Regions from separate parts of the Pectobacterium colocasium genome, predicted to be linked through region 1. Evidence: predicted binding sites of a transcription regulator. Region 1 holds the regulator's gene; the other holds the start of a gene.

Region 1 (8,970 bases):
ATACCAATCAGACAGCCTTGCTGTTCTGTGAGTTGGTTAACCGCTGGAAACGTCTGGGTGGGTGGCCGATTGCGCAGGAAGAACATTCGCTGGAAGACGCGTCAGCCGAAGACTAAAAAGACGGGAAAATCAGAGATAAAAGAACGGGTGCCATAAGGCACCCGTTGGAAGGATTTACGCTCCGGTAATGACGTATAGCATCGTCATTAAGAACGCATTACTCTTGATCGGCCTGCTGTGCTTTGTACTTGTCGGCCGTTTCTTTGATCAGCGGTTGCAGTTCACCACGCTGGAACATTTCAACCACGATATCACAACCGCCAATCAGCTCGCCGTCAACCCACAGCTGTGGGAATGTCGGCCAGTTCGCGTATTTCGGCAGCTCAGCGCGAATATCCGGGTTCTGTAAAATATCAACATACGCAAAACGCTCGCCACATGCAGACAACGCCTGAACTGTCTGTGCGGAAAAACCGCAACTTGGCAATTTCGGGGAGCCTTTCATGTACAGCAGAATCGGGTTTTCAGCAATTTGGCGCTGAATTTTTTCAATTGTCGGTGTCGTCATCTTCTTGCTTCCTTAAACTTATAGGATGGCTAACGTCCAAAACGCTAGCCATGAGCCGCCGTCAGAGGTACTACGACAGCGACATTGACTCAGTGATATTGTACCGATGCCACCAGTCACAAAAAAACGCCATTTTTTGTAGGGATATTTTCCCTGCAAGTTATTCGCCCTTGATGAAATCAACGCCAGAAAGCGTTGATAAATCAATCGAAAAAACAACTATTAACGTTTTTTCACTATTCTGTATGAATAAAGCGACCATGCCCACTTTTTTATGCCGCCGTTTTCAGGAATACTGTGCGGATTGAGCGAGTTAAGGATTATGTTCGGTCACTTTTATTATGCGCTTGTTTATTACTCTTTTTATATTATTTTTCAGCAATCTGTCCCTGAACGTCGTTCAGGCTGCACCGCATACCCCGCATTCTGCGCCAAAGAAAAGCGCCGTTGAAGAAACCAATAAGAAAAGCCGTCAAACAAAGGGTAATGCGAAGTCACCGACACCGATCAAAAGCAAAAAACCAGAACCTACCGCGGTCAGCACGAAAACCAAACCTCGCAGCGTAAACAAATCAACAGAAAAAAAACCGTCACGGACGCAAAGCAGCACGCCCGCACTCGTGAAAAAGAATCTCAAAAAGCTGAAGCCTGAAGAAGAAAAGCAGACAACCGCACAGGCCAGAGTCAAAACCGGGCTGAAGAAAACGACGGTCAAGGGAAAAGCGGAGAAAAATCCGGCGCCTACAGAAAAAGGTATGGCGCTGAGCGCGGCGCATAAAAAGCGTTATCAACATGCCAAAACGACAGCAATGAATAAGTTGATGAGCCAAATAGGCAAGCCTTACCACTGGGGCGGCTCATCTCCTTTTACCGGATTCGACTGTAGCGGACTGGTCTATTACGCGTACAAAGACGTCGTTAAGATCCAGATTCCACGTACCGCCAATGAAATGTATCACCTGCGTGATGCCGCTCCGATTAAAAAGAGCGAGCTGGAAAGTGGCGATCTGGTCTTCTTCCGCATCAACAATCGCGGTGCCGCCGATCATGTCGGCGTTTATCTGGGAGAAGGGAAATTTATCCAGTCGCCGCGTACCGGTTCAGATATTCGTATCAGCAAACTGAGTGAAGATTATTGGCAGGAGCACTACGTTGGCGCGCGTCGCGTAGTAACGCCACAGACAATTCGTTGAGAAATGGATTCGGCATCGAAGAAGAAGAATGATTCAGACACGTTTTATGTAGCTGTAGCATAAACGTGTCTGAATACGGAAATCACACAGAGGCATCGTTCGGTTAGTTCAGCACCGCAACAAAACTGAACACAATGATCATCGCCAGTGCGCCAACCGTTGTCAGCAAAGACATCTTCAGATCTGTATCCATAAACCACTCCTTATTAACGAACAAATTTTATCTGAAAGAGGAAACCGCCCTTTACTGCGAACCCATCCAGGCGGTTAAAACCACAAACAATAGGGTTATTACGATTCTTTCATAATTTTAGTGAAAAATCTCGGACCAATGCATCACTAATAGTATAAATTAGCCCTTTCCCTTTCATGATAAATCGGACACAATCCGCTGTTTATGAAAGCGCTGCGTATCGGTCGAAAAACGTCAACCCAGATCCCTTCGGTATAACATTCGGCATTCTCCTTCTGAAATTCTGTTTTTTAGCTTAGAAGAAGAACTTTAAACGTAGGCAAACGATTAACAATATACTTACGTCTGTAACAGGTAAGTTCAGGAGTCATTTTTAGATGGCAACGATTAAAGATGTGGCAAAACGTGCTGGCGTTTCCACCACAACCGTATCGCACGTGATCAATAAAACACGTTTCGTCGCCGAAGAGACTAAGGCAGCCGTCAGGGCGGCAATCAAAGAATTGCACTATTCGCCCAGCGCCGTCGCACGCAGCCTCAAAGTTAACCACACTAAATCAATCGGTTTGCTGGCTACATCCAGCGAAGCCCCCTATTTCGCCGAGATCATCGAAGCCGTCGAAAACAGCTGCTATGCCAAAGGCTACACGCTGGTGCTGTGTAATTCGCATAACGACATCGGTAAACAGCGCGCTTATCTCTCCATGCTGGCGCAAAAACGTGTGGACGGCTTACTGGTGATGTGTGCCGAATATCCACCTGAGCTGCTGGCAATGCTGGAAGACTATCGCAGCATCCCGATGGTCGTGATGGACTGGGGCCAGATGCATAGCGACTTTACCGATACGATTATCGATAACGCCTTTGAAGGCGGTTATATGGCAGGCCGCTACCTGATCGAACGCGGCCATCGGGATATCGGCGCCATTCCCGGTATTCAAGAACGTAATACTGGCAGCGGGCGCTACCTCGGCTTTTTAAAAGCGCTGAAGGAAGCAGACATCACCGTACGCGAGGAATGGGTGGTTCAGGGCGATTTCGAGCCGGAATCCGGTTACAAAGCCATGCATCAGATTCTCGCGCAGAAACAACGACCAACGGCCGTATTCTGCGGTGGCGATATCATGGCGATGGGTGCCATCTGTGCGGCAGACGAACTGGGTCTGCGCGTGCCGCAGGATATTTCGGTGATCGGGTATGACAACGTGCGCCACGCGCGTTTCTTTACGCCGGCGCTGACCACCATTCATCAGCCGAAAGAGCGTCTTGGGCAGTCCGCCTTCGCGATGTTGCTGGATCGCATTACCAGTAAGCGGGAAGATGCACATGTCATTGAAGTCCATCCGACGTTAATTGAACGTCGTTCTGTGGCAGACGGCCCTTACCTCGACTATCGCCGCTAAGCGCGACGACACGATACAGACAACTTTCTTATTCCTGTCCGCTTCCCTCTCTGCTTCAGCCAATTTTCTTGTATGCTGGCTGAAGTAGTTCTAAATTTAATACCGCGTTTCATTTTCTCTGGTGACAGCCGATACGTCGGCTGCGATAAGTGCTGTCCAGGTATGTTTTACGATACTTTTACATAAAGTTAAGGAGACATGATGGGTTTACCTTATACAGAAGAATGGGATGACGATATCGCGCCCTGGTTCCACATCGTGCAGGACATGTTGGATGTCGCCGATATCACCATCAACGGCTCTCGCCCTTTTGACATCCGCGTGACCCATCCTGGTTTTTTTAAACGTGTTCTGCGCGAAGGATCGCTGGGGCTGGGAGAGAGCTATATGGAGGGCTGGTGGGAATGTGAACGACTGGATATATTTTCCCATCGCGTCCTGCGTGCAGGGCTGGAAACGAAGTTGCCCCGCCGTCTGCACGATCTTACGCGAGTCGCCCTCTCACGTGTCATGAATCCGCAATCCCGCAGACGCGCTCAGATTGTTGGCAAGGCACATTACGATTTAGGCAATGACCTCTTTACCCTGATGCTGGATCCTTACATGCAATACTCCTGTGCTTACTGGAAACAAGCACAGACGCTGGAACAGGCGCAGGAAGATAAACTCGCGATGATCTGCGAAAAGCTCCAGCTCAAATCGGGAATGACGCTGCTGGACATCGGTTGCGGCTGGGGCGGGCTTGCCGAATTCGCCGCACGCCACTACGGTGTGTCAGTTTATGGCGTCACCATTTCCAGAGAACAGCAGATGCTGGCACAACAGCGTTGTCAGAGTCTGAATGTCACGATTGATCTACAAGATTATCGCGATCTCGATCAGCAATTTGACCGCGTGGTGTCGGTAGGCATGTTTGAACACGTCGGACCGCGCAACTATGACCGCTTCCGCCGGATGTTCAGCTACTACCTGAACCTCTGTGCTGGAGCCTTCAGAGCAAGAACACTCCAGCTCTGGCAAGTGGTATTCAGTCTGGATGGGATCGAAGGAGGAGTACGTGTTTCACGCTAGCAGAAGAGAAAAAACCGGACGACGCTGTTCGTCCGGTTTACAGAATCAGGCAACGCAGAAATTACTCTTCTTTGCTCTGGTCGTTCGCCTGCTTGCTCGCCAACACACGCTCAACGGTATCCACTACGGCCTGGGTCTGCGGATCGATTTCAATATTGATGCGATTCCCCAGGCGTTTCTGCCCCAGCGTAGTCCGGTTCAACGTTTCGGGGATTAAATGCACGCAGAAGCGCCCACGAGTTACTTCCCCTACCGTCAGGCTGATGCCATCAATCCCGACAAAGCCTTTATGCAGCACGTATTTCATCAGCGCGTCATCTGCCAGACGGAACCAAATCTGATGGTTATTCTCTGAAACCTGAATCTTCACCACTTCCGCCGTACACATAATATGGCCCGACATGACGTGCCCGCCGATCTCGTCACCGAACTTCGCGGCACGCTCAATATTCACGACATCGCCTTCATGAATATCGCCCAGATTCGTTAATCGCAGCGTTTCTTTTATGAGATCGAAGCTGACACGATCGCCGTCAATAGCGGTTACCGTCAGGCAGCAGCCGTTGTGCGCCACCGAGGCACCAGGTACAAGTCCGGGCAGCAGGTCGGGCGGGAGTTGAACGACATGCGTACGGAAATTGGATTTTTCTTCAATCGACACCACCGGCGCGGTGCCCTGCACAATACCGGTAAACATACGGTTTGCCTCTTAAAAACAAAGAAATGATTTTGTGCAGTGTGCCCGATATTTCGCGGAAAACCAAACCGGAATACTGCACACCGCATGGTCATCGAAACCGTAGCGTAACAAAAAGAATATATTCTCTTCCATGCTGGTTTACTTTCGTTAAGTCGTTACAATGACTCTCTCTTTATCCCGATCTGTTTCTTATATCTAAATTATTTATTCCGCCGTCAAGTCATTCAAGGAAGGTATCCGTGCAACAGTATCTGACAGAAGCGCGTAAATTATCAGCGCTTGCTGTTCCTGTCATTATTGCGCAAGTGTCTCAAACATCGATGGGTGTCGTTGACACCGTCATGGCTGGTGCCTATAGCGCCACCGATATGGCCGCCGTTGCTGTAGGAACATCAATCTGGCTACCCGCCATTCTTTTTGGTCACGGTCTGCTGTTGGCGCTGACGCCCGTTGTCGCACAGCTCAACGGTTCCGGCCGACGCGATCGCATCTCGCATCAGGTGCGACAAGCTTTTTTCCTGGCCGCTATTATTTCTGTATTTACGATGCTGGTGCTGTATCAGGGGGAATATGCCATTAACCTGATGAGCGACGATTCACCAGAGCTGGCGGCAAAGGCCATTGGCTACCTGCATGCGCTGCTGTGGGGCGTACCTGGCTATCTGTTCTATCAGGTTTTGCGCTGCCAGTGTGAAGGGCTGTCCAAAACCTACCCCGGCATGATGATTGGGTTCATCGGGTTATTAATCAATATCCCGATCAACTATGTCTTTATCCACGGTAAATTTGGCATGCCCGAACTGGGCGGCGTAGGCTGCGGCGTCGCTACCGCATCGGTTTACTGGATCATGATGCTGTTGATGATGGCCTACACCCGACGCGCCTCCTGGCTACGCGACATCCGCCTGCATCGTCCAGCATTCCGCCCAGACGTTGCCGTACTCAAACGCCTCTTTGGTCTCGGTTTACCTATCGCGTTGGCGCTGCTTTTCGAGGTCACGCTGTTTGCCGTCGTGGCGCTGTTGGTGCTACCGCTGGGCGTCGTCGATGTGGCCGGTCACCAGATCGCGCTGAATTTCAGTTCGCTGATGTTCGTCCTTCCGCTGTCGGTTGGCGTCGCCACCACCATTCGCGTCGGACATCGGTTAGGGGAAGGTTCGGTCGATAACGCCCGCATTGCCGCGCATACTGGCATCATGGCCGGCGTGGCGCTAGCCAGCTGTACGGCCATTTTCACCACGCTGCTGCGTGAGCCTATTGCGCTGCTCTACAATCAGGATCCGTTGGTGGTGGCAATGGCGTCTCAGCTCATGCTGTTGGCGGCCGTTTATCAAATCTCCGATGCCGTTCAGGCTATCGGCAGTGGCGTATTGCGCGGCTATAAAGATACCCGGTCGATTTTCTATATTACGTTCACCGCGTACTGGGTGCTGGGTTTACCGAGCGGCTATATTCTGGCCTTGACGGATATCGTCGTACCGCGCATGGGGCCTGCGGGTTTCTGGTGTGGCTTCATTATTGGCCTGACGGCAGCGGCCGTGATGATGGTGACGCGGATTCGTTTTCTTCAGCACCAGCCTGTCGCACAGATTTTAGCGCGCGCGGCTCGCTAGATAACGTTTTATCCATTTTGAGTCGAAAAAAACGACACAATGGATACAACCCCAGCAATCGCGCTGGCAAGAGCACAAAATTGCATTTTTCCTCTTGCCAGTTTTCCCCTTGCTCGCTACTATTCGCCTCGCTGTCACACAGGCAGCACGGTATATTAATGCGTTCATAGCTCAGTTGGTTAGAGCACCACCTTGACATGGTGGGGGTCGTTGGTTCGAGTCCAATTGAACGCACCATTTTCCGCTTTCTACACGTTTTACTTTCCAGTATTTCTTACTGAAAATAATCGGCGATATCCTCTGAAGTAACTGCATTTATTCTCTCCACGTAAGATCGATTTCGTTCTGGCTATCCTCACGGTCGCGACACCTATTTGTTCTGACTCAAAGCAACGTATTGAACTTCCTCAGGTTTGTATAGACGCCCCAGCCGTTATGATAAAATCCTTCCGCGAAAATAATATTGAAAGAGTAAATTGCAATGGATTGGTTAAAAGATTACATACCACTGCTCCTCATTGGTGGTGGGATATGGGAAATTTGTCACGTCTATAACGGACTCAAATCTGGCGTGTTAGTCGAGAGAATTAATAGAAAAGACGTGACATTTCATCGTGGCGAATTTTGGTTTAGTTTTTGGATCGGCTTTCATATTATTTTTTCAATAGGCACGTTCGTCGTTAGCCTCTTTCTCATCAGAAAATATTTGCTCCTCCCTGATTGGCTGCAACCGTATGTCTCTCACTTTTATTTGCTCTGATAACCATTAGCCTCAACAACATATCCATGTGACTCTGCATGGTGTTCAAACTTGCCATAGGTAATGTCACGCCAGAGTGTCACTCTGGCGTAAAAGCATGCGCGCCACTGTTATTCCGCCAGCGACTCGATCACCACCACACACTGTCCGGCGCGTACAGATGCACCGGGCTGGCAGCGAATATCCCGCACCGTACCGCGCTGTGGCGACACAATCGGGATTTCCATTTTCATGGATTCGAGAATCATCAGCGTTTCGCCCGCGGCTACCGTCTTGCCGATCTCCGTCGTCACCTGCCAGAGATTGCCGGAAATCGGGCTTTCTACGCCGACCTGTCCCGGCAGGATCGGCGCGTCGTTCGCGTCCTCAATCACCACGTCAACGCTATCCGTCACCGATTGACCGGCAATACGCCAGCGCTCGCGCTCCGCCTCAAACGCCGCTCGCTGGTGCACGCGAAATGCCTCGATGTCTTCCGCTTCCCGCGACAGGAAATCCTGATAGGCGCTTAACGCCAGCTCGCTTTGCTCGATCCGCAGCGGATAGCGCCCCAGCGGGAAATCCCGCCGAATGGATAACAACTCATCGGCCGACACCGGATAGAAGCGAATTTGGTCAAAGAATCGCAGCAGCCACGGTTTGCCATCAAATGCGTCAACGCCGCGATAGCGATCCCACATTTGCAGCGTACGACCAACAAACTGATAGCCCCCCGGCCCTTCCATGCCGTAAACGCACAAGTAAGCACCGCCGATGCCCACCGAGTTTTCCGCCGTCCAGGTGCGCGCCGGATTATATTTGGTGGTGACTAACCGATGGCGCGGATCCAGCGGCGTTGCCACCGGTGCGCCGAGGTAAACATCGCCCAGCCCCATCACCAGATAACTGGCGTCAAAGACGGTTCGGTAAACCTCATCGAGATTCTCCAACTCGTTAATACGACGGATAAATTCAAGATTGCTCGGGCACCAGGGCGCATCACGGCGTACCGTGGTCATGTATTTTTCGATCGCCAGTTGGCAGGCGGGATCGTCCCAGGACAGCGGCAAATAAACCACCCGCGACGGCACGGTCAGATTCTGCTGTGTGCAAACGTCCTGCCATAGCATGGACAGCACGTCCAACAGGTGCGATAGCGAAAGTACCTCAGGGCGATAATGTACCTGTAACGAACGAATCCCCGGCGTCACGTCAATAATGCCATCAAGCGCCAGTTGCTCCAGCGCCAGCATCAGCGCATGGACGCGGAAACGCAGCGCGACATCCAGTTCTGCCGCCCCCACTTCCAGCAGTAAGTGGGTATCGCCGGATAACCGTGCAACCAACCGCTTATCCGCTTCCCCGCTATCCAACACTACCGGGGAAATCAGTGCGGCAGGCGACCAGTCAATCACGATCGGGGCAAGCTGGTCTACCTCAGCCTGGCGTGCCTGCGCCAGCGCGCGCGCCGTGGAGAGCTCGACGGGAAT
Region 2 (7,820 bases), 630 kb from region 1:
GGAAGACGGTGAATGCCTGGCTAACCTTGTTGTACAGGTCGGCTTTGTGCAGTTCTTCGATGAAGATCGCATCCGCACGACGCAGCAGGTCACAGTATTCTTTCTTCACTTCACCCAACACGCGCACGCCCAGACCTGGACCTGGGAACGGGTGACGGTACAGCATGTTGTACGGCAGACCCAGTTCCAGACCGATCTTACGCACTTCGTCTTTGAACAGCTCTTTCAGCGGCTCAACCAGACCCAGCTTCATCTCTTTCGGCAAGCCACCCACGTTGTGGTGGGACTTGATGACGTGTGCTTTGCCCGTCGCAGAGGCTGCGGATTCGATCACGTCAGGATAGATGGTGCCTTGCGCCAGCCATTTCACGTCTACTTGCTTGCTGGCTTCTTCATCGAACACTTCAACGAACACGCGACCGATGATTTTACGCTTGGCTTCTGGATCATTTTCGCCAGCAAGTTCGCCTAAGAAGCGATCTTCCGCCGCCACATGCACAATGTTCAGACCGAAATGATCGCCGAACATTTCCAGTACCTGATCGGCTTCGTTCAGGCGCAGCAGGCCGTTATCGACAAACACGCAGGTCAGGCGGTCACCAATCGCACGATGCAGCAGCATCGCGGTCACAGAAGAATCCACGCCGCCAGACAGGCCCAAAATCACCTTGTCGTTGCCGACCTGCTCACGAATACGGGCTACCGCATCGTCGATAATCTTGGCGGGCGTCCACAGTGCTTCACACTGGCAGATGTCACGGACGAAACGCTCTAACATGCGCTGGCCCTGACGGGTGTGCGTCACTTCTGGGTGGAACTGCACGCCGTAAAAACGCTTCTCTTCGTTCGCCATGATGGCAAACGGACAGGTATCGGTGCTGGCTACAGTGGTAAACCCTTCAGGGATTGCCGTCACTTTGTCGCCGTGGCTCATCCAGACATCCAGCAGCGGTGCACCTGCGGCGCTCAACGCATCCTGAATATCACGCACCAGCGCGCTCTCGGTCTTCACTTCTACCTGCGCATAACCAAACTCACGCTCGTTGGAACCTTCAACGTGGCCGCCCAGCTGCATCGCCATCGTCTGCATGCCGTAACACACGCCTAATACCGGTACGCCAGCGTTGAACACGTATTCTGGCGCACGCGGGCTGCCAAACTCCGTGGTGCTTTCCGGGCCGCCGGACAGGATGATCCCGTTCGGATTAAACCCGCGAATCTGCGCTTCCGTGACATCCCATGCCCACAGTTCACAGTAAACGCCCAGTTCACGCACGCGACGTGCCACCAGTTGCGTGTACTGCGAGCCGAAATCCAGAATAAGAATGCGGTGTTGATGAATGTTTTGAGTCATGAGGAGCATGTTCCAAAAAGCAAAAGACAAAAGCGAAAGAAAAAAAGTAAACCCATCTGGCCGCTCGGCCTTACACAAAGGCAGAGCGGCGCAAAATAGTACAGGGTTTATCGCGTTAAATCACCTTATGAACCCATACGGTAGTTCGGTGACTCTTTAGTAATGGTAACGTCGTGAACGTGGCTTTCCTGAATGCCCGCGCCGCTGATACGTACAAACTCAGCCTGCGTGCGGAGTACGTCGATAGTCGCGCAACCGGTCAGCCCCATACAGGAGCGCAAACCGCCCATCTGCTGGTGAACGATCTCTTTCAGGCGGCCTTTATAGGCTACGCGGCCTTCGATACCTTCCGGCACCAGTTTGTCGGCTGCGTTATCGGTCTGGAAGTAACGGTCTGATGAGCCTTTAGACATCGCGCCCAGTGAACCCATGCCGCGATAAGATTTGAATGAACGACCTTGATACAGTTCGATTTCACCCGGAGATTCTTCCGTACCCGCCAGCATAGAACCGACCATGACGCAGGCTGCGCCTGCGGCGATAGCTTTAGCGATGTCGCCAGAGAAACGGATACCGCCGTCGGCGATGACCGGAATGCCCGTGCCTTCCAGCGCTTCAACCGCATCGGAGATCGCCGTAATTTGTGGTACGCCGACGCCCGTTACGATACGCGTCGTACAGATAGAGCCAGGGCCGATACCCACTTTCACCGCGCTAACGCCCGCTTCAACCAGCGCTTTCGCACCTGCGCCCGTCGCGACGTTACCGCCGATAATTTCGAGGTTCGGGTATTTCGCACGCGTTTCACGAATACGCTGCAATACGCCTTCGGAATGGCCGTGTGAGGAGTCGATCAGCAGAACATCAACGCCCGCGGCAACCAGCGCATCAACACGCTCTTCGTTACCTGCGCCCGCACCCACCGCCGCGCCTACACGCAGACGACCGTGCTCGTCTTTACAGGCGTTAGGTTTGCGTTCTGCTTTCTGGAAATCTTTTACCGTGATCATGCCGATCAGGTGGAATTTGTCGTCAACAACCAGCGCTTTCTCGACGCGTTTTTCGTGCATCTTTTGCAGCACGACGTCACGCGCTTCGCCTTCTTTAACGGTGACCAGACGCTCTTTTGGCGTCATGAACGCGCTAACCGGTTTTTCCAAATCGGTCACAAAACGCACGTCACGACCGGTGATGATACCGACCAGTTCGTTGTCTTTCGCGACAACCGGGTAACCCGCGAAGCCGTTGCGCTCGGTCAGCTCTTTCATTTCACGCAGCGTCGTTTCTGGAGTAACGGTCTGTGGATCAACCACCACGCCGCTTTCATGTTTTTTCACGCGGCTCACTTCTTCAGCCTGACGCTCAATTGACATGTTTTTGTGAATAAAGCCCAGACCGCCTTCCTGCGCCAGCGCAATAGCCAGGCCGGATTCGGTAACGGTATCCATCGCTGCGGACAGCATAGGAATATTCAGGCGAATGTTTTTCGTCAACTGCGTGGACAGATCGGCAGTGTTAGGCAGAACGGTAGAATGAGCGGGAACCAGGAGGACGTCGTCAAACGTCAGTGCTTCTTTAGCGATACGTAGCATGGGCAATATCTCACCAAGGTGGATGTAAGAATAGATAAAATATTGCCGTGGCATTATACAGAGCGTAATCGGTTGCCTCCAGCATTATTTTACTAAAATGCTTGATTACCTGTTTCAGGTAGGTAGTATCGATCAATTAAGTGACTGTTTTAAAATTTGATCTGGCTCACAATGTCTCAATTTCCCTCCTCTGCAATTTTTACCGTTAGCCGACTGAATCAGACGGTTAGACAACTGTTGGAAATGGAAATGGGCCAGATTTGGCTCTCCGGCGAAATCTCCAACCTCTCTCAGCCCTCATCCGGCCACTGGTATTTCACGCTGAAAGACGAGCGTGCGCAGGTGCGCTGCGCGATGTTCCGCACCAGCAACCGCAGGGTGACGTTCCGTCCGCAAAACGGCCAACAGGTACTGATTCGCGCCACCATTACGCTGTATGAACCGCGTGGCGACTATCAGTTGCTGGCAGAAAGTATGCAGCCTGCCGGCGACGGTCTGTTGCAGCAGCAGTTTGAACAGCTCAAGCAGAAACTTGCTGCCGAAGGGCTGTTCGACCAGCAATTTAAACAAGTGCTTCCCTCTCCCGCCAGACAGGTCGGCGTGATTACGTCCGCCAGCGGTGCCGCCCTGCACGATATCTTGCAGGTATTGCAGCGCCGCGATCCGTCGCTGCCGGTGATCGTGTATCCCACCTCGGTGCAAGGCGCGGACGCGCCGCTACAGATTGTTCGCGCTATTGAACTGGCTAACCAGAGAGATGAGTGTGACGTGTTAATCGTCGGGCGCGGCGGCGGTTCTCTGGAAGATCTGTGGAGCTTTAATGATGAACGGGTCGCACGTGCCATCTTCGCCAGCCACATTCCTATCGTCAGCGCCGTCGGCCATGAAACCGATGTCACCATCGCCGATTTCGTCGGTGACCTGCGCGCGCCCACACCGTCCGCTGCTGCCGAGTTAGTGAGTCGTAACCAACTGGAGCTATTGCGCCAGATACAGTCCCAGCGCCAGCGTCTGGAAATGGCAATGGATTATTACCTTGCCCAGCGCAACCGAGACTTCACCCGTCTGCACCACCGTTTACAGCAGCAGCACCCGCAGCTGCGGCTGGCACGTCAGCAGGCACAGTTGGTCAAACTGCGTCAACGGCTGGATGATGCTATGCAGCAGCAGCTACGGCAGACGTCACGCCGGAGTGAACGCTTACAACAGCGTTTGATGCAACAACAGCCGCAGGCCCGTATTCATCGTGCACAGCAGCGTTTGCAGCAGTTGAGCTATCAGATGCAAAGCGCGGTGGAGCGCCAGTTAAATCAGAACAAACAAAAACTGGGCATCGCCTGTTCGCGACTGGAAGGTGTAAGCCCGCTGGCAACGCTGGCGCGCGGCTACAACGTCACCACAGCCCCGGACGGTAAAGTGCTGAAAAACGTCACGCAGATTACCCCCGGTGAAACGCTGAAAACCCGTTTGCAGGACGGCTGGATAGAAAGTCAGGTCACGACGCTAATGCCGAATCCAGATTCCGTGAAAAAGCAGCGAAAACCCTCATCCCGGACGCCAAAATAACGCGATCGGCATAAAATGCATGAATGGGGATTTGTCCTAAAACAACGGCGATCCCCCATTCTTGACCCCGCCATCTGAACTATACTCATTTCCAGTTCACTAATTCATATTAACCGTTTTCACCACACGGGCTCCGGCCTCTGCGCGGTGACACGGATAGGATAAAAATAGTGAGCTTTATTGATCGTCTGTGTTACCCCAATGGTTGCCTTTCAAGGAGATGAGGTATGAAGTCCAGACCGATTTGTAGCGTAATTCCCCCTTATATTTTGCATCGTATTATTGCAAACGGCACAGATGAGCAGCGTCACTGCGCGCAACAGACGTTGATGCACGTTCAGTCATTAATGGTCAGCCACAATCCACGCCCGGAACCCCATGAGAAATTCCCCGCAGGACAGGCTAAGCGCAGCATCCACGATGCCGAACAGCAGCAACAGTTACCCGGCAAGCTAGTCCGTGCAGAAGGCCAGCCCGGCAACGGCGATATCGCCGTCGATGAAGCCTACAGCTACCTGGGCGTGACCTATGATTTCTTCTGGAAGATTTTCCAACGAAACTCGCTGGACGCCGAGGGACTGCCGCTGACTGGCACGGTGCATTACGGTCAGGATTACCAGAATGCCTTCTGGAACGGGCAGCAGATGGTATTCGGGGATGGCGACGGCAAAATCTTTAATCGTTTCACGATTGCGCTTGATGTGGTCGCGCATGAGCTCGCTCACGGCATTACCGAACATGAGGCAGGACTGATTTATTTTCGTCAGTCCGGCGCGCTGAACGAATCACTATCCGATGTCTTTGGCTCCATGGTCAAACAGTACCATTTAGGGCAAACCGCTGAGCAGGCGGACTGGTTTATCGGTGCCGATCTGCTGGCAGACGGTATTCACGGGATGGGGCTGCGGTCTATGTCTCACCCAGGCACCGCATATGATGATGAACTGCTAGGGATCGATCCCCAGCCTTCTCATATGAGCGAATATGTGAACACCCGCGAAGACAACGGCGGCGTGCACCTGAACTCAGGCATTCCCAACCGGGCATTTTATCTGACGGCCATCGCGCTGGGCGGGCATTCCTGGGAAAAAGCGGGTCGCATCTGGTACGACACACTCTGCGATAAAGCGCTGCCGCAAAATGCGGACTTCGAGATTTTCGCGCGCCATACCATTCAGCATGCCGCTAAGCGTTTTAACCACACCGTTGCCGACATCGTCATGCAGTCGTGGGAAACCGTGGGCGTGGAGGTTCGTCAGGAGTTCTTATGAAGACGCTGCCGGAGCTCAACGAGGACGCCATCATTGAGCTGGCGCGTGAAGGGGGATTCGCCTGGATCCCCAAGCTGGCGGGGCCGCGACGCTTCGCGCTCGCCAGCGTGCCGTCATCCGAACGGGAACGCATTTGTCATGCGATCCGTAATGCCTTTCCTCAGGCTCGCGAACCCGGCGAACCAGATGGCCCGGGGCGTGGCGACCAGTTCTATTACCGCATCCATATCAGCTACCGTCATCCGCAACAGAACCAGTATGCCGATGTCATTTTGCTGATCCCCGAAGACCGCGCGCCGCCGGAACTGACCGAGCTGTGGCGTAACGGCGCACAAGCGTAGCAATAGGCTTAATCGGCAGGTAAATAGCTGAACACAACGCGCCGTTTGGAAATCATCCCGTGCTGCTGGCAGAAGTAATCTACCGCACCACAGGCTTTCAGTTCCTGAAGCAAGTGCTTACATTCAGGGCACACAGCCTCACGCAGATAACGCTGTTGGCACTCTTCACATCGGAATGAACCATCAGGCTGCCACAGCATCATGTGGTGACAATCAGGACAATGTGCATCCATCTTTTCTCCTCCATTGTGCTATATAACAAGCGGTGTCAGACGTTAAATCACACCGAGTGAACGCAGCACATACAGCCCAATAGCAATCATGAAAAACGCGCCAACCGTCGTCAATCCGATAATATTCGCTGCCAGCGTGGCGTTTCCGCCCATCGCGCGAGTCATGGCATAGCTACCTGCTGCGGTTGGCGTTGAGGAAAACAGAAAAATAATCCCCAGCTCAACACCGCGAAAGCCGACAAGCCATCCGCCCAGCGTGAGCAGCCCCGGCACAACGAATATCTTCGCCACCGAAGACAGCACGGCCACATTGGACGAACGAAACATACTGCGCCACTCCAGACTGGCTCCGGCACACAGCAGCGCCAGCGGTAACGCCATTGAGGAAATAAAGCCACCGGTCTGCTTGATGACGCTCGGCATTGGCAGTTGGCTTTGCCCGTAGGCCGCACCAAGCAGCAGACCAATAATCAGCGGATTGGTCACAATGCCCCGCAGCAGTTGGCTTACCGGAATCTTCTGTTCAGGCGATTGCCGCTGCAAGCTGCGCGTCAGCGTAATGACAGACAGGGCGTTAAACATAATGACCGTCACCATCAAATACAGTGAGCCAACAGCAATACCTTCATCGCCATAAGCACTCATCGCAAACGCCAGCCCCATTACACCCGTATTCGAGCGGAACCCGCCTTGTACAAAAATACCGCGTTCTTTTGGATTCTTGACCAACTTCACTGCCGCGATTTCCAGCAGCAGAAATGTCGCCAATGTCCCTACCGTGCCATACACCACCAGCGGCCACTGGCTCGCGAAAGACTGGTGATTGCCTGCAACACTAAAAAACAGCAGACAGGGAAGAGAAAGATTAAATACCACCCGCATTGCCGTATCACAAAACGCATCATTCAGCAGATTGAATTTGCGTAACGCGATACCTATCAACAACATCAGCACATTGGGCATCGTGACGTTGAAGGCAAAACTCCAGGTTTCCCAGGACATGACTTTCCTTGATGATTATTGGTTTTGTTAACCAGGCTTCGTCTATGACAAAACGGGGCGAATATCACTATTCGCCCCGTTAATAAATTACTTACCTTTTTTAATGTGTGACATCAAACGCTTACGCTTGCGTAGCTGGTTTGGCGTCAGCGTGTTGCGCTTGTCTGCAAAAGGGTTTTCCCCTTCTTTAAACTGAATACGAATCGGCGTGCCCATGACGTCCAGCGAACGACGATAGTAGTTCATCAGGTAGCGCTTGTAAGAATCCGGCAGATCTTTCACCTGATTACCGTGGATCACCACGATCGGTGGATTGTAGCCACCAGCATGCGCATATTTCAGCTTCACGCGACGACCGCGCACCAGCGGCGGTTGGTGATCGTCTGATGCCATTTGCATGATACGGGTCAACATCGCCGTGCTCACGCGACGGGTAGCGCACGCATAGGCTTCGGTGACGG

What was found. The regulator PurR, encoded in region 1, represses purine synthesis genes. The targets are predictions, from matches to a motif close to CANGCAAACGTTTGCNTG.
Region 2: guaB (IMP dehydrogenase) is a predicted target of PurR. The motif match lies at 3,008-3,025, and genes of this name have one in related genera.

The regions. Positions count from the first base shown of each region.
Region 1 is NZ_CP084032.1:2,837,167-2,846,136, forward strand. It holds gene rnt (ribonuclease T) at 1-116, shown strand, start outside; gene LCF41_RS12665 (Grx4 family monothiol glutaredoxin) at 218-568, opposite strand; gene LCF41_RS12670 (C40 family peptidase) at 910-1,761, shown strand; gene cydH (cytochrome bd-I oxidase subunit CydH) at 1,865-1,954, opposite strand; gene purR (HTH-type transcriptional repressor PurR) at 2,332-3,357, shown strand; gene LCF41_RS12685 (class I SAM-dependent methyltransferase) at 3,559-4,428, shown strand; gene LCF41_RS12690 (riboflavin synthase subunit alpha) at 4,490-5,125, opposite strand; gene LCF41_RS12695 (MATE family efflux transporter) at 5,368-6,741, shown strand; tRNA gene LCF41_RS12700 (tRNA-Val) at 6,902-6,978, shown strand; gene uca (urea carboxylase) at 7,612-8,970, opposite strand, start outside.
Region 2 is NZ_CP084032.1:3,468,545-3,476,364, forward strand. It holds gene guaA (glutamine-hydrolyzing GMP synthase) at 1-1,354, opposite strand, end outside; gene guaB (IMP dehydrogenase) at 1,480-2,946, opposite strand; gene xseA (exodeoxyribonuclease VII large subunit) at 3,118-4,512, shown strand; gene LCF41_RS15750 (M4 family metallopeptidase) at 4,740-5,783, shown strand; gene LCF41_RS15755 (protealysin inhibitor emfourin) at 5,780-6,124, shown strand; gene LCF41_RS15760 (zinc ribbon domain-containing protein) at 6,133-6,357, opposite strand; gene LCF41_RS15765 (AEC family transporter) at 6,400-7,359, opposite strand; gene der (ribosome biogenesis GTPase Der) at 7,447-7,820, opposite strand, start outside.